DNA from 2 places in the Thioclava nitratireducens genome. Region 1 is predicted to be linked to the other one. Evidence: riboswitches for the same ligand, from Rfam matches in the RefSeq annotation. Region 1 holds a riboswitch; the other holds the start of a gene.
The links. Region 1 has a riboswitch for cobalamin ahead of BMG03_RS09440 (hypothetical protein). Riboswitches for the same ligand answer to the same signal wherever they lie in the genome.
Positions count from the first base shown of each region.

Region 2: linked by a shared signal. The riboswitch ahead of BMG03_RS12300 (TonB-dependent receptor plug domain-containing protein) and the one ahead of BMG03_RS09440 (hypothetical protein) in region 1 are both predicted to bind cobalamin.

Region 1 is NZ_CP019437.1:1,969,520-1,980,935, forward strand. Features, by position in the region: gene BMG03_RS09435 (homocysteine S-methyltransferase family protein) at 1-667, opposite strand, end outside; gene BMG03_RS09440 (hypothetical protein) at 797-1,102, opposite strand; cobalamin riboswitch at 1,227-1,429, opposite strand; gene ppsA (phosphoenolpyruvate synthase) at 1,579-3,966, shown strand; gene BMG03_RS09450 (ABC transporter ATP-binding protein) at 3,991-5,109, opposite strand; gene BMG03_RS09455 (carbohydrate ABC transporter permease) at 5,112-6,005, opposite strand; gene BMG03_RS09460 (carbohydrate ABC transporter permease) at 6,002-6,883, opposite strand; gene BMG03_RS09465 (ABC transporter substrate-binding protein) at 6,913-8,172, opposite strand; gene BMG03_RS09470 (cation-translocating P-type ATPase) at 8,394-11,030, shown strand; gene acsA (acetate--CoA ligase) at 11,151-11,416, shown strand, end outside.
Region 2 is NZ_CP019437.1:2,581,306-2,592,721, reverse strand. Features, by position in the region: gene BMG03_RS12340 (carboxypeptidase M32) at 1-824, shown strand, start outside; gene abc-f (ribosomal protection-like ABC-F family protein) at 909-2,762, opposite strand; gene ndk (nucleoside-diphosphate kinase) at 3,033-3,455, shown strand; gene BMG03_RS12325 (TfoX/Sxy family DNA transformation protein) at 3,457-3,816, opposite strand; gene BMG03_RS12320 (RrF2 family transcriptional regulator) at 4,391-4,870, opposite strand; gene speB (agmatinase) at 5,262-6,233, shown strand; gene BMG03_RS12310 (DUF1499 domain-containing protein) at 6,230-6,655, shown strand; gene BMG03_RS12305 (DUF475 domain-containing protein) at 6,819-7,856, shown strand; cobalamin riboswitch at 7,886-8,079, shown strand; gene BMG03_RS12300 (TonB-dependent receptor plug domain-containing protein) at 8,218-10,032, shown strand; gene BMG03_RS12295 (ABC transporter substrate-binding protein) at 10,136-10,885, shown strand; gene BMG03_RS12290 (FecCD family ABC transporter permease) at 10,882-11,416, shown strand, end outside.

The sequences.
Region 1 (11,416 bases):
CCTTGCGCAGCCACGGCATCATCGTCTGCGGCCCGCGGAAGCAGTTCAGCCCGACGACATCGGCGCCCGCCTGTTCGAGTTTCTGGCAGGTCTCGACGATGCCGACCCCGTCCATCATCTCGTTGGCCGCCATCGGCGCCAGCGTCAGCACCACCGGCAGCCCCGACGCCTTCGCGGCCTCGAGCGCGCATAGCGCCTCGCCCGCGTAGTAGAAGGTCTCGCCGATGAGGATATCCGCGCCTTCCTCGACCGCCCAGCCGACCATCTCGTCGAACATCGCGCGCACCTCGGCCTGCCGCGCCGGATCTGCCGGGTCCCAGATATTCGTGTTCGAGATATTGCCCGCCATCAGATTTCCGGTCTTGGCATCGGCGACCTCGCGGGCGATCTTCAGCGCCGCGCGGTTGAGCGGCTCCAGCAGGTCTTCCTTGCCGATCACGCGCATCTTCTCGCGGTGGCCGTTATAGGTGAAGGCCTCGACGATATCGCTGCCGGCGCGCTGGAAATCGACATGCAGATTGCGCAGCGCCTGCGGGTATTCGAGCGCCACCTCGGGCACGAATTCCCCGGCGGTCAGATAGCCGCGCCGTTCCAGTTCGAACAGAAAGCCCTCGGCGCAGATTACCGGGCGCGCGTCGAGCAGGCGGGTCAGTTTGTTGTCATTCATGGAGAGATCCTCTCAGTTCATCCATGACCATCGTTGGACAGAGCCGAGCCTCGCAGGGAACGAATGACGCTCCCTACTGCAATGGTCCTCGGTCGGGCCGCAGAGAGCGACCGCAAGACGAAAAGCGGGTCAGAGGCCGCGCCGGGCGCGTGCCCCGCCGCGCCGCACCGGCGGGGGCATCTCGATCGGCAAGGCGAAAGGCTGCGGGGTCAGCGACTCCAGCAACAGCTCGCAGAACACCTCCACCGCTGGTGAGATCAGGGAGTGCGGATAGGCCTGCATATGGGCGACGATCGCCGCCTTCGCATAGGGCATGTCGCCCGGCAGCGTGCCAAGCCATTCCATGTAGCCCAGCGTGCCCAGCTCACGCGCCCGCAGCGGCGAGATCGGCCCTATATCGAGTTGTAAGAGTGAAAGCGTTCGTTCCAAAAGCATCGCGCCCTCCGCGCAAAAGGGCGGGATTGGTCGCGGCACGGCGATATGCGAGGTCCGATCTGGTCCATCTCTCGACTCTCCGTCCCAGGGCACCCCGCCCGGGTTTAAGGTGACCGAGATGCGCGGCGGCGCATCCGAGATGGCAGGTCTCCTGACTCGCGGGTCGTGGCTTCACCGGACCTTCCCAACCTTTGCAGGTCAGTGGCGTTTTCGGTGGCGCTCGCCGCTTACAGTTGCGGGGGCAGTCACGGAGTTGGGCCTCGCCCGCACCGTGTTCCCTTTTCAGCCGACCCTTTGGGGCCGGACACCATCCCGGATTTGATCGCAGGAAAATCCGGCGCTGTCCAGAACGGATTGGGCGGCTGGAGGGTGCGCAGGCAGAGCCCCGTCCGAAAGGCTCCGCGTTGACAGAGATCAAGGCCCCGATGCGCGCCTCGGATAGAGTGCCCGCAAGTGCAAACAGGAGAGGCGAGCCCATGACGACGAAGAAAGAAGTCATTCCTTTCGATAGCTTACGCCGCGAAGATGTCGCGCTTGTGGGCGGCAAGAACTCTTCGCTCGGCGAGATGGTGCAGGAGTTGGGCGCCAAGGGTATTCAGGTCCCGCCGGGCTTCGCCACCACCGCCGACGCCTATCGGATGTTTCTTGAAGAGAACAAACTGACCGAGGCCATCGCGGGCTATCTTGCGGATTACGATGCCGACAAGATCAGCCTGCATGTCGCGGGGCAAAGCATTCGCGACACCATCGTGGCCGGGGACTGGCCTGCCTCGACCGTAGCCGCGATCCGGGAGGCGTATCGCGATCTGTCCAAGCGGGCAGGGGTGCCCGAGGTCTCCGTCGCCGTGCGCTCGAGCGCGACGGCCGAAGACCTTCCCGATGCCAGCTTCGCCGGTCAGCAGGAGACCTATCTCAACGTCTCGGGCGAGGAGGAGCTTCTGACCGCCTGCCGCAAGTGCTATGCCTCGCTCTTCACCGACCGCGCGATCACCTATCGCAAGCTCAGAGGGTTCAATCACCTCGATGTCGCGCTCTCCGTGGGCGTCCAGCAGATGGTACGCTCCGATATCGGCGGGTCGGGGGTGATGTTCTCGATCGACACCGAAACCGGCTTCGACAAGGTCGTGCTGATCAGCGCGGCCTGGGGCTTGGGCGAAAACGTCGTGCAAGGCGCGGTCACGCCGGACGAGTTTCAGGTCTACAAGCCGTTCCTCGGTAAGACGGGGATCAAACCGATCATCGAGAGGAAGCTCGGCGCGAAAGAGATCAAGATGATCTATGCCGGGCCGGACGCTCCGAACCCGGTGCGCAACGTGCCCACCTCGAAAGCCGAACGCGGTCGGTTCGTCCTGTCGGATGACGAAGTGCTCGACCTCGCGCAGCAAGCGGCGACCATCGAAGCGCATTACGGGCAGCCGATGGACATGGAATGGGCCAAGGACGGCGTCACGGGCAAGCTTTACATCGTGCAGGCGCGCCCCGAGACGGTTCAGTCGCGAGTCTCCGCCGGGTCTTTGCGGCGTTACACGATCGGCGCGCACGGTCCGGTCGTCGTCAACGGTCTGTCGGTGGGCGAGCAGATCGCGACCGGGCGGGTCTGCCTGATCGAAGACGTCAAGGATATCGACGATTTCGTGGACGGCTCGATCCTTGTCACCTCGACGACGGACCCCGACTGGGTGCCGGTGATGAAACGGGCCTCGGCGATCATCACCGATCACGGCGGCAGAACCAGCCATGCCGCCATCGTCAGCCGCGAGTTGGGTGTTCCCGCCGTCGTCGGGTGTGGAGATGCGACCCATGTGCTGCATGACGAGCAGGAGGTGACCGTCTGCTGCGCCGAAGGGGACGAGGGTCTGGTCTATGACGGCTTTGCCGAGTTCACGGTCGAAGATCTGAACCTCGACGCGGTGCCGGAAACCAAGACCAAGGTCATGCTAAACCTCGCCAATCCGGCCATTGCCGCGCGCTGGTGGCGGCTGCCGATCGATGGTGTCGGTCTGGCGCGGATGGAATTCGTGATCTCGAACACGATCCGGGTCCACCCGATGGCGCTGCTGCATTTCTCCGACATTCAGGAGGCGGAAGTGCGGGAGGAAATCGAAACCCTCACAAGGGGATACGAGGACAAGTCCGAATATTTCGTCGATCAACTGGCGCTCGGCCTGTCTCGGATCGCCGCCGTAGCCTATCCGAACCCGATGATCCTGCGGCTGAGCGATTTCAAGACGAACGAATATGCCGACCTGCTTGGCGGGCGGCAGTTCGAGCCAGTGGAATCCAACCCGATGATCGGCTGGCGCGGGGCCTCGCGCTATTACGATCCGGCCTATGTCGACGGGTTCCGGCTGGAATGTCGGGCGATCCGTCGGCTGCGCGAAGAGGCCGGGTTCGACAATGTGCTGGTGATGGTTCCGTTCTGCCGGACGCCCGAGGAAGCCGACCGCGTGCTGGCGGTGATGGCCGAGGAAGGGCTGGTGCGCGGATCGAACGGGCTGCAGATCTACGTGATGTGCGAAGTGCCCTCGAACGTCATCCTCGCCGAAGCCTTCGCCGAGCGGTTTGACGGGTTCTCCATCGGGTCCAACGATCTGACGCAGCTGACCCTCGGCATCGATCGCGACAGCGACAGGCTCGCGACGCTCTTCGACGAACGCCATGCCGCGGTTCAGTGGATGATCCGGACGGTCATAGAGAAAGCGCATGGCGTGGGCGCGAAGGTCGGTCTCTGCGGTCAGGCGCCCTCGAACTACCCTGAATTCGCCCGCACACTGGTGGAGTTCGGGATCGACTCGATCTCGGTGACACCGGACAGCTTCCTGAAGGTGAAAGGCCATGTCGCGGAGGCCGAAGGCAAAGGGTGACCGGACGCCCGCGGGCTGCACGCGTTAGAGGCGCAGCCCGGTCTCGGCGTCGAAGACCTTGGCCTTGCCCATATCGACCTCAAAGCTGAAGGGCGCGCCCGGGGGCAGGGCGTCCTCGGGCCGGACCCGGGCGATCACCTCGGTCTCGCCCAGGGCGAAGACGATCATCGTGTCCGGTCCGGTCGGCTCGACCAGATCCACCGGACGTTCGAAGACGAAACGGTCGGGGCCGGGCAGTTCGGTCCCAGCCATGAAGATCACCTCCGGCCGAAGCCCGAGGACGACCTTTTGCCCGTCGGGGGCGGTGATCCGCTCCGCGAGATTTTGGGACAAGGGGAACCGAAGCGCTTCTGCCGCGCCCTCCGCCACTTCGACAGATACGCCTTCCGGCCCCCCGCGGCGCAGGACACCGGGCAGCATGTTCATCGGCGGCGAGCCCATGAAGCCCGCGACGAACAGGTCCACCGGATCGTCGTAGATCGCGCCGGGCTCGGCCACCTGACGGATATGGCCGTTATCCATCACCGCGATCCGTGTCGCCAGCGTCATCGCCTCGATCTGGTCGTGGGTGACATAGACGACGGTCTTGCCGAGCCGCTGGTGCAGCTTCTTGATCTCGGTGCGCATCTCGATCCGCAGTTTGGCGTCGAGGTTCGACAGGGGCTCGTCGAACAGAAACACTTCGGGCTTGCGCACGAGCGCGCGGCCCATTGCGACGCGCTGGCGCTGGCCGCCCGAAAGCTGGCCGGGCTTGCGGTCGAGATAGGGATGGATCTGCAGAAGCGTGCTGAACTCCTCGACGGCTTTGGTCTGATCGGCGCGCGGGACGTGGCGGGTCTGCATCCCGAAGGTGATGTTCTCACGCACCGTCTTGGTCGGGTAGAGCGCATAGGACTGGAACACCATCGCGATGTCGCGGTCGCGCGGCGGGGTGTCGTCGACCCGTCGCCCCGCGATGTCGATATGGCCGTCGCTCAGCGTCTCGAGCCCGGCGATCAGGTTGAGCAGGGTCGACTTGCCGCAGCCCGAGGGCCCGACGAGGACAATGAACTCGCCCGCCTCGATCTCGAGGTCGATGCCCTTGATCACCTCGTTGGTCCCGAAGCGTTTGCGCACGCCCTGAAGGGAAATTCCCGCTGCCATCGCTACCCTTTCACCGCTCCGGCCGAGAGACCGCGCACGAACCACGCCCCGGCCAAGACATAGACCGCCAGCGTCGGCAGGGCCGCGATAATCGCCGCGGCCATGTCGACGTTGTATTCCTTCACCCCGGTCGAGGTGTTCACCACGTTGTTGAGCGCCACCGTCACCGGGTTGCTGTCGCCGATCGTGAATGCGACGCCGAACAGGAAGTCGTTCCAGATCTGGGTGAACTGCCAGATCACGGTGACCACGATCGCGGGCAGCGACATCGGCAGCACGAGCCGGAAGAAAATTCCGAAGAAACCCGCCCCGTCGACCTTCGCCGCCTGAATGATGCCGTCCGAAACCCCGATGAAGAAGTTGCGGAAGAACAGGGTCGTGAAGGCGAGGCCATAGACCGTGTGCACGAGGATCAGCCCCGGGACCGTGCCCGCAAGCCCGAGTTGGCCCAGCACCCGCGCCATCGGCAGAAGGATCACCTGAAACGGAATGAAGGCGCCGAACAGCATCAGCGCGAAGATCGTATCGGCGCCGCGAAAGCGCCACTTGGTCAGCGCATAGCCGTTGAGCGCGCCCAGTATCGTCGAGATCGCCACCGCCGGGACGGTCATCATCACCGAGTTCCAGACATAGGGCGCAAGCCCGTTGCAACGCACGCCCACGCAGGCGCTGTTCCACGCCTTCTCCCAGGCGCTGAAGTCGAGCGCCTGCGGCGGGCTGATGAGTGAGCCCTCCCTGATCTCGGCCAGCGATTTCAGCGAGGTCGATATCATCACCAGAAGCGGGATCAGGTAGTAGATGCAGAACAGCCCGAGCACCACGAAGAGCAGCGCGCGCATCAGGCCGTGATGCAGCCCCTTGCGCCGGACGATCCCGCCTGTGCTGCGTGCGCTCATCCGGCTGTCTTCCTCAGTTCCGAGTAGAGATAGGGCACGATGATCGCGATGACCGTCATAAGCATCATCGTGGCACTCGCCGCCGCTACGCCCAGCTCGCTGCGCTGAAAGGCGAAGGAATACATGAAGGTGGCGGGCATGTCGGTGGCATAGCCCGGCCCCCCGCCAGTCAGCGCGATCACCAGATCGAAGCTCTTGATCGCGAGATGGGCGAGGATGATGACGGTGGAGAGGAACACCGGTCGCAGCATCGGCAGCACGATCCCGGTATAAGTGCGCCACGGGCCCGCGCCGTCGATCGCCGCCGCTTTCAGCACCTCGTCATCGACCGAGCGGAGCCCGGCCAGAAACAGCGCCATCGCATAGCCCGAGCTTTGCCAGACGGCCGCGATCACCACCGTGTAGATCGCGTAATGCGAGTTCACCAGCCAGTCGAATCTGAAGCTCTCGAACCCGGCCTGATGCATCAACCGCTCCAGGCCGAGGCCGGGGTTCAGCATCCATTTCCAGACCGTTCCGGTGACGATGAAACTCAGCGCCATCGGGTATAGGTAGATCGTGCGGATCACCCCCTCGATGCGCACCTTCTGGTCGAGCAGGATCGCCAGAAGGATGCCGATCGCCATCGAGATCGAGATGAACAGGCCCGAAAAGATAAACAGGTTGCGGATCGCCACGTACCAGCGCGGCGTCTGCCAGAGACGGACATATTGGCTCACCCCGTCGAATTGGTAGTCGGGCATCACCCCCGAGCGGGTCAGCGAGATATAGGCCGTCCAGCCGATGAAGCCGTAGACGAAGAACAGGCTCGCCGCGAAAAGCGGAGAGACGACAATCGCGGGCAGGCGCCTTTCCAGCGCCCGCCCGAACCTTGCCATGGGGCCCGTCCTCCCGGACATTGCAGGCCCTAGTTTTCCTGCGCGCGCTTGACCGCGGCAGCGAGTTGCTTGACCGCGTCCTCGGAACTCATGTCGGAGTTGAAGAACGCCGTCACAAGATCGAGGAACTCGCCGCGCACCGAGCGGGGCACCGCCATCTCATGCGTCATCGACGGCACCAGCGTGTCGTTCTCGATCGCGGCCAGCAGGTCTTCGTGCGAGCGTTTGGCACAGGCGTCGAAATCATCGAGCGGCACATCCGTGCGCGCCGGGATCGACCCTTTCGCGAGGTTGAAGACCTTCTGGAACTCGGGCGACATGATCAACCGCGCCAGCACTTTCTGGCCCTCGATGCGGTCTTCTCCCTCCACCTTGAAGAAGGTGAAACTGTCCGAATTCAGCACGAAGCCCTTGCCCGGCGTGGGCCAGCACAGGAAATCCTTTTCCGGAACCTTGCCCGCCGCGAGGAATTCGCCCTTGGCCCAGTCGCCCATGATCTGGAAACCGGCCTCGCCGCGCATCACCATCGCGGTCGCGAGGTTCCAGTCGCGGCCCGAGAAGTTCGGATCGACATAGCCACGCAGCTTGCGCAGCTGATCGAAGGATTTGACCATCATGTCCGAGGTCAGGGCCTCCGGATCGAGCTCCACCAGCGCCTTGCGGTAGAAATCGGCCCCACCGATTCCCAACACCACGTCTTCGAACAGCGTCGCGTCCTGCCAAGGCTGACCGCCATGGGCGAGCGGCACGATACCCGCCGCCTGCAGCTTGTCGGCGGCTGCGTTGAACTCGTCCCATGTCGTGGGCATGCCTTCGACGCCCGCTTTCTTCAGCACCTCGGGGTTGGCCCAGATCCAGTCGACGCGGTGGATGTTGACCGGCGCTGCGACGTATTTGCCTTCGTATTTCATGATTTCGGCCAGCGCCGGCGGCAACACATCGTCCCAATTGCCCTCATCCGCCACGGACTGGACGTCGTTGAGCGCGCCTTGCTGGGCCCATTCCTGAATGCCGGGCCCTTTGAGCTGCACGGCGGTCGGCGGGTTTCCGGCCACGACGCGCGCCCTCAGCGCGGTCATCGCGGCATCGCCGCCACCGCCCGCGATCGGCGAGTCGATCCATTCCCCGCCCTCGGCCTCGAAGGCTTTCTTCAGTTCTCCGACGGCCTTGGCCTCGCCCCCGGAGGTCCACCAGTGCAGAACCTCGACCGTGCCATCCGCCCGCGCGGCGCTGGCCGAGAGCGCGCCAGCGACACTCACCGCCGCCATCATGGCTTTACAAATATGCATGTTTTCCTCCTCCTCCCGGTCGCGCTTGCGGTGAAATTTCGCAGCCAGACCTGCGATCTAGGCTGGGGCGACATCGGTGAACCGTCATTGACCGGGATCAACGATCCGTGATCTGGGTGCGGCCGGGGGAGCGTTCTGCGGCATTCCTACGCAAGGCGAGACGATTGCGTAGGCCGCGGAAAGGCTTACCATCGACGTGGGATCACCGAAGGCCCCCGGGAATGCAGGATACCGACGCCGCACCAGCATTTGTCGAAACCGCCGAGGCGGTGCTGGCGCGTCTGTCCGTGCCGTTTCCGGACGGGCTGTCCGCCGAGGAGGCCGCCGCGCGCCTCGCGCGCCACGGCCCGAACGCCCTGCGCCGTCAGAAACCGCGCAGTGCGCTCAGCATCTTGCTGCATCAGTTCCAGGGGGTGATCGTCGCGCTTCTCGTTCTGGCGACGGTGTTCTCGCTGGTCATCAACGATATCGTCGAGGCGTTGGCGATACTCGTCGTGCTGCTCCTGAACGGCGCGATCGGGTTCTTCACCGAGCTGCGCGCGACCCGTTCCATGGAGGCGCTGTTCAGCGTCGCCGAGGTCCGTACCCGGGTGCGCCGGGACGGGATGCTGCGCGAAGTCGACGCCCACGATCTGGTGCCGGGCGATCTCGTGATGCTCGAGGCGGGCGACGTTGTGACCGCCGATCTGCGGCTGGTCGAAGCGTCGGGGCTTTATTGCGATGAATCCGTGCTGACGGGCGAGTCTCTTCCGGTGCGCAAGATCACCGAAGCGTTGCCCTCCGACGTCGTGTTGGGGGATCGTTCCAATATGGCGTTCAAGGGCGCGGCCGTGACGCGGGGTGCGGCGATCGGCGTAGTGGTGCGCACCGGCATGGAGACCGAGATCGGCAAGATCAGCCAGCTCGCGATGGAGGCCAGCACGGAGCCCACACCGCTCGAACACCAACTGACGCGGCTCGGGCAGCGACTTGTCTGGCTGACGATCGTCCTCGCCGTCGCGATCATCGTCACGGGACTGGCGCAGGGCCACCCGCTCACCGGTATGATTCAGACCGGGGTCGCGCTTGCCGTGGCCGCGATCCCCGAAGGTATTCCCGTCGTTGCCACGCTGTCGCTCGCGCGTGGGATGTGGCGGATGGTGCAGCGCAACGCCCTGATCAGCCGGTTGTCCTCGGTCGAGACGCTCGGGGCGACCACGCTGATCCTGACGGACAAGACGGGGACGCTGACCGAGAACCGGATGAGCGTGGTTCAGGTCTTGCTCGACGGGGGGAGCGTGAATCTGGACGGCCCGGATAGCGGAATCGCGGACGACCGTCTGCGCGCGGCGCTGCAGATCGGCATGCTGTGCAACAATGCCGAGCTGGGGGACGGCGAGGATGGCCGGATCGGGGATCCGACCGAGCTGGCGCTACTGAGTGCAGCGCGAAAGCTAGGGGTGTCCGAAGACGGAGCAGATTCACGCCTGCTCCAGCATGCGTTCGAGACCGACAGCCTGATGATGGCGACGGTCCATGAACTTCCGCAGGGGGGTATGCTCTACGCGACAAAGGGCGCGCCCGAAGCGGTGATCGCTGCGTGCTCCGAGGTTCTGGGGCCGGAGGGTGCGCGTCCGCTGAGCGATGAGGACAAGGCAAGCTGGATCGCCCGCAACGCTGAAGCGGCGGGCGAGGGGTTGCGCGGGATCGGACTCGCTATGAAGCAGGCGGGGGGGACGGAGGAGGCCCCCTATGAAGGGCTGACGCTGGTCGGTATCGCCTGTCTCGCCGATCCCCTGCGCAAGGATGTCCCGCCCGCGATCGCGGCCTGCCAGAGCGCAGGGATACGGGTGATCATGCTGACAGGGGATCACGCCGAGACCGCCGCACGCATCGCCAGAGATGCCGGGATCAGTGAGGACGGTGTAATGGCGATCGAGGGGAGAGAGCTGACAGGTCTCGATCTTGAGAGCGCCAGCGATGACACGCTCGACCGCCTGCGCAAGGCCAGCGTCTTCGCCCGCGTGGCCCCGGCGACGAAACTGGAGCTTGTCAGTTTCTACCAGCGCGAGGGGGAGACCGTCGCGATGACGGGCGACGGGGTGAATGACGCACCGGCGCTGAAGAAGGCCGATATCGGCATTGCGATGGGGCAACGCGGCACCCAAGTCGCCCGCGAGGCGGCGCATATGGTGCTCAAGGACGATGATTTCGCGACCATCGTCGAGGCGGTGCGACAGGGCAGGGTGATATTCGGCAATCTCCGCAAGTTCATCGTCTACCTGATGTCGTGCAATCTCTCGGAGATCCTCGTGGTGGGGATCGCCGTGGGGGTGGGGCTCCCCGCGCCGCTCCTGCCCCTGCAGATCCTGTTTCTCAATCTCGTCACCGATGTCTTCCCGGCGCTTGCGCTTGGGATGGGGCATGGCGACGGACACGAAATGAGCCGTCCGCCCCGCGACCGTGCGGAGCCGATCCTCGCGAGGCGTGAATGGGAACGCATCGTCATTCTTGGGGTCATTGTAACCCTCGCGACGATGCTGGCCTTCGGAGGGGCGCTCTACGGTTTACAGCTTGCCCCCGGGGCCGCCGTCACGGTGGCCTTCGTCACCCTCGCGCTGGGCCAGCTTTGGAACGTGTTCAACATGCGGGAGGGGGACACTCACGCCCTGCGCAATGATGTGACGCGCAACCCTTATGTCTGGGGCGCGCTCGTGCTGTGTCTCGTGCTGATCGCGGGGGCGCTGTGGCTACCCGGGCTCTCCGATGTGCTGCAGCTTCCGTCGCCCGGAATCGCGGGGCTGACGCTCGCCGGGGCGATGAGCCTGCTTCCGCCGCTGCTGGGGCATCTGGTCGTATCGCGCGCAACCCGCAGATAATTTCCGCTCACGCGTTGAGCCACATCAATGAAACTGCCTCCTGTCTTCGCCTAGGGAAGATCATGGCCGTTCGTGACAGGGAGCGGTCTGTCGACTGGCATCACCTTGGGAGGAGGCGTGATGACTTGGGCGATCATCCAGAAGTCGGCCGCCGAACGCGCCGCCGCCACGCTCTCCGAGGAGGACCGCAAGGCGTTCACATGGGACACCGCGCGGGCGATGCTCGACGGGTTTCCCGATGGCGGATTAAACATCGCGCATGAGGCGGTGGATCGGCATGTCGCTGCGGGTCATGGGGATGACGAGGCGATCCTCTGGCTCGGCAAGGACGGCGAGCGGCAAAGCCTGAGCTATCGTGATCTTGCTGCCCGGACCGCGCGCTTCGC
Region 2 (11,416 bases), 610 kb from region 1:
CGCGCGGGCGGCTGGATATGTCGGTCCACCCGTTCTCCTCGGGCGGCGGCGATGATGCGCGCATCACGACGCGCATCTCCGAAAGCGACCCGTTCGGCAATATCTACTCGACGATCCACGAGGTCGGCCACGCCACCTACGAGCAGGCGATCGACCCGGCCTATCACTTCACGCCGCTGGGCCATGGCGTCTCGATGGGCGTGCATGAAAGCCAGAGCCGGATCTACGAGAACCAGCTTGGCCGCTCGGCCCCGTTCACCGGCTGGCTGCACCAGCGCATGACCGATGCGTTCGGCGATCTCGGCATGGATAGGGAGGCCTTCCACGCGCTGGTCAACCGCGTCGATATGGGCTTCATCCGCACGGAATCGGACGAGTTGAACTACAACCTCCACATCATGCTGCGCTTCGATCTGGAGCGCGACCTGATCTCGGGCAAGCTGGAGGTCGCCGATCTCGAAGAGGCGTGGAATGCCCGCTTCGAGCAGGATTTCGGCGTGAAGGTCACCAAGCCCAGCCAGGGTTTCCTGCAGGATGTACACTGGTCGGTGGGGCTGTTCGGCTATTTCCCGACCTATGCGCTCGGCAATGTCTATGCGGGCTGTCTCGACGAGGCGATGCGCGCGGTTACGCCCGGGATCGACGCAGCCCTCGCCGAGGGCGATGCGACGCCCGCGAAACAATGGCTCGACGAAAACCTGCGCGTCCACGGGGGGTTGCGCACGCCGCGCGAGACGATCCGGCATGCCTGCGGGGTCGAGCCGACCGAGACGCCGCTGCTGGCTTATCTCACGCGGAAATTCGAGGGCATCTACAAGCTGTGAGCCGAAGCGCTTGCCGAAAGGGCAGGCGCCTCCGTCGGGGATATTTGGGTCAAGAGGAAGGGGCGGGCGGCCCCTTCGACGATCTTAATTTTGCTCAGCGGTTTCCAGCTTTTCCAAGGCCGCCATCCAGAGTGCTTCGGCCTTCTCCATCGCCTGCGTCGCCTCGGTGTGCTTCGCTTGCCAGACCGCGAGGTCCTTTGCCTTTTCCGGCTCGTAAAGCGCGGGATCGGCGAGTTTCGCGTCGAGCTTCTCCAGCATGCTGCTGAGCTTCTCGACCCGGGCCTCGCAGTCGCGCACCTCGCGTTTCATTGCCGTCATCGCATCGCGGGAGGGCTTGGCCGTTTTCGGTGCTGCGGGCTTCGCGGGCTTGTCTTCGGGCGGCGGCGCCAGCAGCTCGGCGCGGTAGCTTTCCAGATCGCCCTGATAGGGCGCGACCGCGCCGCCTTTCACCAGCCAGAGCCGGTCCGCGACCAGTCCCAAGAGGTGCATGTCGTGGCTGACGAGGATCACCGCGCCGGAATATTCGGTTAGCGCAGTCACCAGCGCCTCGCGGCTCTCGATGTCGAGGTGGTTGGTCGGCTCGTCGAGGATCAAGAGATGCGGCGCGTCGAGCGTCGCCAGCAGGAGCGACAGCCGCGCCTTCTGTCCGCCCGAGAGCTTGCCCACCGCCGTCTCCGCCTGATCCGCGCCGAGGCCGAAGCCCGCGAGCCGCGCGCGCAGCTTGGCGGGATGCTCGTCGGGACGCTCGCGCTTGAGATGGGTGAGCGGCGTTTCCTTCAGGTCAAGCTCATCCACCTGATGCTGGGCGAAATAGCCGATCCGAAGCTTGGAGGACCGCGTGATCTTGCCCTCCATCACCTGAAGTTTGTCCGCCAAGAGCTTGGAAAGCGTGGATTTCCCCTCACCATTTCGACCCAGAAGCGCGATCCGGTCGTCCTGATCGATACGCAGGTTGAGACGCTTCAGGATCGCCGGGCCGCCATAGCCGACAGCGGCGCTTTCCATCGCGATGATCGGCGGCGAGAGCTGCTCGGGCTCGGGGAAGGTGAAGACCTGCTTTGCCGCTTCTTCCGGCGCGGTGATCGGCTCCATCTTCTCGAGCATCTTGACCCGCGCCTGCGCCTGCTTGGCCTTGGTGGCCTTCGCGCGGAACCGATCGACGAAGCTTTGCAGATGGGCCCGGCGCGCGTCCTGCTTCTTGGCCTGCGCGGCCTGCGCTTCGCGGCGCAGCCTGCGGGTGCGCGCGAAGGTGTCGTAGCCGCCCTGATAGAGGGTCAGTTGCTTGTCTTCGAGATGCAGGATCGAGCCCACCGCGCGATTCAGCAGATCGCGGTCGTGCGAGATCACGATCACCGTATGCGGGTAGCGCATCAGGTAGCTTTCCAGCCAGAGCGCGCCTTCGAGATCGAGATAGTTCGTCGGTTCGTCCAGAAGCAGCAGATCGGGCTGCGCGAAGAGCACGCCCGCCAGCGCCACGCGCATCCGCCAGCCGCCCGAGAAATCCGAACAGGGGCGCTTCTGCGCCTCCATGTCGAAGCCGAGCCCCTTCAGGATGGCGGAGGCCCGCGCCTCGCCCGACCATGCGTCGGTATCAGCGAGCCGCGCATGCACTTCGGCGATGCGATGCGGATCGGTCGCCGTCTCGGCCTCGGCTAGAAGACTGGCGCGTTCCTCATCGGCGGCCAGCACGGTGTCGAGCAGCGAGGTCGAAGAAGACGGCACCTCCTGCGCGACGCCGCCGACGCGGGCGCGCGAGGGCAGGGCGATCTCGCCGCCATCCAGCGTCAGCTCTCCCCGGATCAGCCTAAACAGCGTGGTCTTGCCCGCGCCGTTGGGGCCGACGAGGCCGACCTTGTGGCCTTCGGGGATCGTAGCGGAGGCGTTCGCAAAGAGCGGACGGCCTTCGATCGAAAAAGAGATATCGGAGATGCGCAACATGGGGCCTGACTTGGCGCAGGGGCGCGCGACAGTCAATCGCTGCTGCGCGCCGCGCCCCTTCGGCTTGGCAAAAATATCCCCGCCGGAGGCGTCCTTCGGCGCGTGACGCCCGGCGGCCCGCCGGTCTGCCTTGACCAAACGGTCACGAAACCGCGCTAGACTCGCCCCGGGCCCGCCCATGAGGGCTTTTCAAGCCAGCCCCTGCATGATAGCAGGCGCGGGATATTTCGGACCGGCTTTCCGGCCGCGAACACAAGGAAAGGGTCACACATGGCCATCGAACGCACGCTGAGCATCATCAAACCCGACGCGACCAAGCGCAACCTCACTGGCAAGATCAATGCCAAGTTCGAGGAAGCGGGTCTGCGCATCGTCGCGCAAAAGCGCATCCAGCTGACCATGGAACAGGCCGGCAAGTTCTATGAAGTGCACAAAGAGCGCCCCTTCTACGGCGAACTGTGCGAATTCATGGCGTCCGAGCCGGTCGTCGTTCAGGTCCTCGAAGGGGAAGGTGCGATCGCCAAGAACCGCGAAGTGATGGGCGCGACCAACCCGGCGGAAGCCGACGAGGGCACCATCCGCAAGGAATACGCGCTCTCCGTGGGTGAGAACTCGGTGCACGGCTCCGACGCTCCGGAAACCGCTGCGGAAGAAATCTCGTTCTTCTTCTCGGGTCTCGAGATCGTCGGCTGATCTAGCGTTTCGCGATCAGACCAATTTCCGAGAGGGCCGCGTCCAGCCGGGCGCGGCCCTTTTCTTTTGCGGAAGGCGCGGAGCTGTCCTCCGCTGCGATCCGCGCCTTGAGCGCGTCGAATTTGTTGCGGAATGCGGCCTTCTCGGCGCCGCGGCAGTCGTTCCACGGCCGACCCTGCAGCGCCATGTGCAGTGCGTAGTAACCGATGAAATGGGCGGGGTTCCCGGCCTCGATCCAGGCGGCATAGGCGGCGTCCGCTCCGATCTCGCGCAGGTCTTCCGCCGAGGTGATCCCGGCGCGCATGAAGCCTTCGGCGGTGGCGGGGCCGATCCCCTTGATGGAGGTGAGAGAGGTGCTCATCGTGCCGGACGGTCCTTCGGGCCGCGCGGCAAGGGCAGCGCGACGGTTTGGCGGATCATCGCAGTCTGAAGCTGGACTTCGCGCCACGCAAGAGCAGCGCGAAGGAGAGATCGAATGGCGGGCGGCGCAAAAACCGGCGGTGGATGAAGATGCCGGTTGCGGGGCCTGCCTGCGCCGCTATCATCGCGGCGCGAGAGAGGGCGTCAGATGGACGCCCAATCGTCGAATACGGTGCCGTTCTGTTGGGTCGTATTGCCCGTTTGGCCTTGTTGCTGGCCAGGACGGTTCGTGCCGCCTTGCTGTTGCTGGCCTGATTGATTGCCCGATTGCTGTTGCATGACCTAAGCCTTGTGATGAGTCGCGTTCTAGCGGGGTCTTCCCGTTGCTGCGACAAGTAGCCACAGGCTCTCGCCGAGAAAAGGGTCGGTCAAGCGAAACTGATTTTTGGTCGCATTGGCGTGAGCGACCGTCATGAAACTGTGACGTCGCCGACACGAAAGCGCGGATTTTGGCGCGAGTGCGTCAAGAATTCGGACCTATCGGGGCCGCCTGCGCGGAGCCTTGTTTCAAAGGGCTATCGCGCAGCTCGCGCCGCCGTGCAGATCGGGATGGGTTGCAGGCCGGGCAGGCTGAGCATCGCCTCCAGCGCGGTGTTGTTCTCGACCAGATCGGCGATGGTCTTGCGGTCGAGCGTTCCGTAGAACGCCTCGAGCGCCTCGCTCAGCGCATCGCGGAACAGGCAGGCGTCGCGCAGCGGGCAGGTGTTGGTCTCGGTGTCGAAACATTCCGCGAAAGGCAGGCGGGCCTCGAAGGCGCGCAGCACGTTGCCGACGCCGATTTGTTCGGGTGGGCGCGCAAGTTTCATGCCACCGGCGCGGCCGCGCAGGGTGGTGATGAAATCCTCATGCGCAAGGGTGTTGATCACCTGCGCCAGATGGTTCTCGGACGCATTGCAGGCTTCCGCGATCTCGTGTTTGCGCACGGTGCGGTCCGGATTGACCGCACAGAACATCAGCACACGCATCGCGAGATTGGTTCGAGTGGTCAAACGCATCGTAACTCCTCCAGCTCACGCGGCGGTGATATAGATAAGTTTGCCTCGCAAGTTTGACCTATGTCACATTCATTGGAAATTTTCGCGCCGAGGCGAGATTTGCCGCGCCGTTGTCACGCGGGCCAATATCGGTTGGGTGAAGCGGGGCTGCCGGGCCGGCGCGGCGGGCGCGTCCATTCGGTGAAGTCGCGACACACGGTGGCGTGAGCGAATGAGAGCTTCGGTCTTCTGCGCCCGGTTCGCGCGGTTGCGGGCGCTGCCCGGCCCGGATCGTCCCGGGCGGGCCCTTGTCGGAGTGCGCGAGCTCGGACGCATCCCTCGTCGCCTTGCGGGGCAACTTGACCTCCTGCGAGGGCTGGCGCAGATTTCGCGGGCGAAAGGGAGGGCGACCATGGCTCTGGAAGATGCGAAAACCCAAGTGGATCAGGCCTTTACGCGCGCAGATGCGCGCGGTCTGAGCTTCGAGAATACCTTCGGTGGCGCGACCAGCTTCCTGCGGCGGCGCTACACGAAAGACCTCGCAGGCGCGCAGATCGCCGTGACCGGCATCCCCTTCGATCAGGCGGTGACCAACCGCCCCGGCACGCGGTTCGGGCCGCGCGCGATCCGCGAAGCCTCGACGCTGCAGGCTTTCGATGCGCCCTATGGCTGGGGCTATGACCCGCTCTCCGAGCTGGCGATCGTCGATTACGGTGACATGCCCTTCGACTATGCCAATGTGCCCGAGGTGCCGGGCCGGATCGAGGCGCATCTCGGCGCGATCTTCGGGGCGGGTGTGGTGCCGATCACGCTCGGCGGCGATCACTTCATCACGCTGCCGATCCTGCGCGCGGCAGTCGCCGCGCATGGCGAGATCGCGCTGATCCAGATCGACGCCCATTCCGACACATGGGCCGATGACGACATGGACCGGATCGACCATGGCACTTTCCTCTACAAGGCGATCAAGTCGGGCGTCTTGCGGGCGGAGAATGTGGTCTCGGTCGGCATCCGCACCGACAATCCCGATACGCTGGGCGTGAACATCGTGGATGCGCCGAGCGTGCATCGCGAAGGGATCGGTCCCACGCTCGAACGCATCCGCGCGGTGGTGGGTGATAGACCCTGCTACCTCACCTTCGATATCGACGGTCTGGACCCGGCCTTCGCGCCCGGCACCGGTACGCCTGTCTGGGGCGGTCTGGCGAGCTGGCAGGCGGCAGAGCTGTTGCGCGGGCTGAAGGGCATCAACCTGATCGGCGGCGACGTGGTCGAGGTCTCTCCGCCCTACGATCCGACCGGGGTGACGGCGATCGCCGGGGCCCATGTCGCGACCGAGCTGATCGCCCTTGCGGGCTGGGCGATGCGGGAGAGGGCGGCATGAAACGGGCCGTGACGATCCTCGCGCTCGGGCTCGCCGTCGTGGTGGCGGCCGACGGATGGGTGCGCCTCGCCCCGATTGATCCGGCGCGCTTCGATGTCGACGGGCTGGCGAAAGCGCCCGGTGACCACCCGGAGACAGGCGGGTTTCAGGCCGTGCGCGACGTCTCCGATCCGCCGGCGCAGATGGCCGCGCTCGACAAGATCATCCGGGGCACCGCGCGCACCAAGCGCGTCGCGGGCAGCGCCGACGAGGGCTACGCGGCCTATGTGACGCGCTCGGCCCTCTGGGGCTTTCCCGATGTCACCACGCTCTGGATCGAAGGCGATACGCTGCAGATCCGCGGGCACCTCGTCTACGGGAAATCCGATCTCGGGGTGAACGAGGCGCGGATCAAGGGCTGGCTCGACGAGGTCGGGCTCTAGCGGGCGCGACCCGCCGTGCGCAGGGTATCTTGCGCCGCGTTTTCCCGCCGACCCGCCCCACGCCGTAGGGTCACACAGACCAACTCTGACAGTGCGCTCCCTTGCGAAGACAGGGGGCGAAGCCTAAGTGAGGCCTCATGCAGCCGGAGCCAGCATGACCATCATGTATCGTTATTTTTCCTGGGCCATCGCCGTCACGGTGGCAGGGCTGGTCGGGTCCTTCGCGCTGGGGTTCGCCCAGACCGGCGGGCTTGGCGGCGCGGTCTCTTTCCTGATGATCACTGCCGTGCTGGCCGTGCTGGAAATCTCGCTGAGCTTCGACAACGCCATCGTCAACGCCAACAAGCTGCACCAGATGACGCCGAAATGGCAGCGTCGTTTCCTGACATGGGGCATCCTGATCGCGGTGTTCGGGATGCGTATCCTCTTCCCGCTTCTGATCGTCGTGATCGCCGCGGGCATCGGACCTTGGGATGCGGTTCTTCTGGCTGCGAAACACCCGGCCGAATATGCCGAGATCATCGAGGACGCGCATCTGTCGATCGCGGGCTTCGGTGGCGCCTTCCTGATGATGGTCGCGCTCACCTATTTCATCGACGAGGGCAAGGAGGTCGACTGGATCCGCGCGCTGGAGCGCCGGTTGCGCGCGCTCGCGTCGATCCGGGGCCTGGAGATCGGCTTCGTGCTGGTCGTCGTTCTGCTTTTCACCTGGATTCTGCCGGAGGGGCGCGAGGACGAGTTCCTCTTCGCCTCCATCTGCGGCCTTGCGACCTTTCTCGGCGTCGAGGTGCTCAGCCACGTGCTCGACCGGACGAATATCGCCGCCGAGACGGCCAAGGCGGGCCTCGGCGCGTTTCTCTATCTCGAAGTGCTCGATGCGTCCTTCAGTTTCGACGGGGTGATCGGGGCCTTCGCGCTGACCCAGAACCTGTTCCTGATCGCGATCGGTCTGGGGATCGGTGCGATGTACGTGCGCTCGATGACCCTGATGCTGGTGGAGCGTAACACGCTCAGCGAATTCCGCTATCTCGAGAACGGCGCCTTCTGGTCGATCCTGATCCTCTCCGTCGTCATGTTCGCGCAGACGCTGGTGGAAGTGCCCGAGGTGATCACCGGCCTGATCGGGGCCGGGCTGATCGGTCTCGCGCTGCTATCCTCGATCCGGTTCAACCGGCGCTGCCGACGCGCTGTGGAAAGCTGAAATATTCTTGACTCAGTGCGGCGCGCGCGGCACAGCAGGGGCACTTCGGTTCCGCGAAAGCGGATGAAAAGGGAACCCGGTGCGATGCGTGCATTCATTCCGGGGCTGCCCCCGCAACTGTGAGCGGCGAGTGACGGCTGACTGAGCCACTGGGGAGACCCGGGAAGGCCAGCCGGAACCAGGACCCGCGAGCCAGGAGACCTGCCGAGGCGCTCATCCTTTCTGCCTGTGCGGGGCGCGCAGCGGAGGCGGTCTTCCGTCAGTGGTGACATTTTTCACCGTCGGCGGAAATTCCAAATTTCCAAAGACTTGCAATACGAAGTTCACGCGACCGCAGAGTCGCGGCACGAGGGAATTGGATATGATCCGCACCCGTTTGACCGTGGGCCTGATGCTCACCACAGCGCTGGCAGGCCCCGCGCTCGCGCAAGATGCGCAACCTTACCAACTCGATGAGATCGTGATCTATCACGGCGCGCTCGAGCCGCAATCGTCGGACAAGACCGCGCAGGCGGTCACCGTGCTGTCGCGCAAGGAGCTGGAGCGTTCGGGCCAGACCCGTCTCGCCAACCTGATCGCGCAGTCGCCGGGCGTCGGCATCCTGTCGCGCGGGCCGATGGGCGCGCAGACCGGCTTCACCATTCGCGGCGTGTCGCAGAATTACGTGAAGGTCATGGTGGACGGGATCGACGTCTCCGATCCGTCGGCGACGCAGGTGCTGCCCGACCTGGGCCGGTTCAACACGTTCAACTACGACCGGGTCGAGATCATGCGCGGCTCGCAATCGGCGGTCTATGGCGGGCAGGCGGTCGCCGGTGTGATCAACCTCGACACGCCGCGCCCGACCGAGGATGGCGTGAGCCAAAGCGTCAAGCTCGAGCTCGGCTCCTACCACACCGCGAATGCGGCCTATAATTTCGGCTGGAAGAAGGGCGATGACGAGCTCGCGATTCAGCTGTCGAAAATTTACACTGCAGGCTTCTCGGCCGCCGACAAGAAGAACGGCAATACCGAGAAGGACGGCTACCGCGCCGACCGTGTCAGCCTGCGCGCGCAGAAGCGCATCTCCGACAATCTGCTGATCGGCTTCAACGGGTTCGCGCAGAACGATCGGGGCGAGTTCGACAATGCCTTCACCTCGCCGCCCTCCGACGACGGGGAATACACGATCCACAAGGAGCGGGGCGGACGTCTCTTCGCGAAATTCGCGACCGGCCCGCTCGATCACGAGCTCGGTCTGACCTATTACACGACCTCGCGCTGGTATCCGGTCTATGACTATGGCTACGAGGGCAAGCGCCGCAAACTCGACTGGAAAGCCTCGACGGATCTCGGGCCGGGGCGGCTGACCTTCGGGGCGGATCGCACGCTGGAAACCTATACAGGCACCTATGTCTCGGGCCACGTCCTCACGGCGGATACGGGTATCTTCGGTGAATATGCTTTCTCGCCGATGGACGGGGTGAACGTGACCGCCTCCGCGCGCCACGACGATCACTCGGATTTCGGCGGCAACACCACGGGTCGTCTGGGCGTGACGTGGCAGGCCGACGCCGCGACGCTCTACCGGGCGTCGATCGGCAATGGCTTCCGCGCGCCGTCGGGTTATGAACTCTATGACGGCTACGTGGGCAATCCCGACCTCAAGCCCGAGAAATCGCTGAGCTACGATCTCGGCGTCGAGCGTGACTTCGGTGCGCATAAGCTGACCGCGACGCTGTTCCATATCGAGGTGGACGACCTGATCGACTACGACGGCACCTACTACCAGACCTCGGGCACCGCGAAGCGGCAGGGGCTGGAGCTGGGGCTGAAAGGGCCGATCACCAGCAAGATCAACTACAGCCTCGGCTACACCTATCTCGACTGGAAGAACCCCGACGGGCTGTCGTCGGGATCGACGTGGAACTCGGCCTTCGGGCGTCATACGTTGACCGCGGGCATCGACGCGCAGGTGACCGACAAGATCACGCTCGCCGCCGATATGCGTGTGGTCACCGATCGTCAGAGTCAGCCCGATTACGGCCTGCTGAACGCGCAGATGACCTACGATCTGGGCAACGAGAAGGAGGCCTATCTGCGCATCGAGAACCTGACCGACACCGATTACCAGCTCTGGCCGGGCTACGGCACCTCGGGTCGCGCCGCCTATGTGGGGCTGCGTGCGCGGTTCTGATCTGAAAAGGGCGGTTTGCGCCGCCCTTTTCGCCGCCTTGGCGGCGACCTCCTCCGCATGGGCGGAAGAGCCTGCGGGAGATGTGCCGCAGCGGGTCGTCTCCATGAACCTCTGCACCGATCAGCTGGCGCTGGCGCTGGCCGATCCGTCGCAGATCGTCTCAGTCAGCCATTTCGCGACCGACCCGTCGATGTCGGTGCACTGGAAACAGGCTGAAGACCTTCCCGTAAACTTCGGGCGCGCCGAAGAAATCTCGATTCTCCATCCCGACCTCGTGCTGGCCGATACGTGGTCGAACCCCGATACGATCCGCATGTTGCGCACGCTCGGAATCCGGGTCGAGCAACTGCCGCCGGGCACCTCGCTGCCCGAGATCCGCGGCCGGATCGAGACGATGGGGAAGCTTCTTGGCCATCCCGGTCGCGCGGCGAAGATGCTCGCGGATTTCGATGCGCGGCTGGCGGCGATCCAGACACCCGCGCCGGGGCTGAAAGCTGCGATCATCGGGCCCTCGGGCTATGGCTACGGGCCGCGGACCCTTGAAGGGCAAATCCTTGAAATGGCAGGGTTTCAGAACGTCGTCAGCGGGCCGGGGCTCGACTGGGGCGGACGGTTGCCTCTGGAGGATCTGGTGATGGATCGCCCCGATCTGGTGGTCGTGGGGGGCTCGCAAGGCGGCACCGGCACGAGCCGCGCGCAGGAGGTGCTGGCGCACCCGGTGCTGCGCGATCTTCCGGTCGTGCGGGGCCTGCGCGATGCGAGCTGGACCTGCGGCGCACCGGCGATGCTGAATGCGGTAGGGCAACTGGCGACGCTTGGGCGCAAGATCGAGAAAGAGAAGTTAACGCAATGAGTTATCGCGCGATCCTCATTCTCCTCTCAGCCTTCTGCGCGGTGCTTTTCGCAGCGTCGCTGCTGATCGGACCGTCGGGGATTTCGCCGCTCGACGGGATATCCGCGCTCATTTCCGGCGATGGCGCGGCGGGCTTGGTGATGCGCGAATTGCGCCTGCCGCGCGCGATCCTCGGTATCGGCGTTGGCGCCGCGCTGGGGCTGTCTGGCGCCGCGATGCAGGGCTTCCTGCGCAACCCGCTTGCCGAGCCTGGGCTGATCGGCACCTCTGCAGGGGCGGCGCTTGGCGCGGTCATCGCGATCCAGACCGGGCTCTACGCGCTCTTCGCCCTGGCCCTGCCGCTCGCCGCGCTGGCGGGCGCGGGCGTGGCCGTCGCGCTGATCTTGGTCCTTGCCGGGCGCGAGGGCCGGGCGCTGGTGCTGATCCTTGCAGGCATCGCCGTCTCCGCGCTGGCGGCGGCGGCGACCGCGCTGGTGCTGAACCTCGCTCCGTCGCCCTATGCCGCGGCCGAGATCGTGTTCTGGATGATGG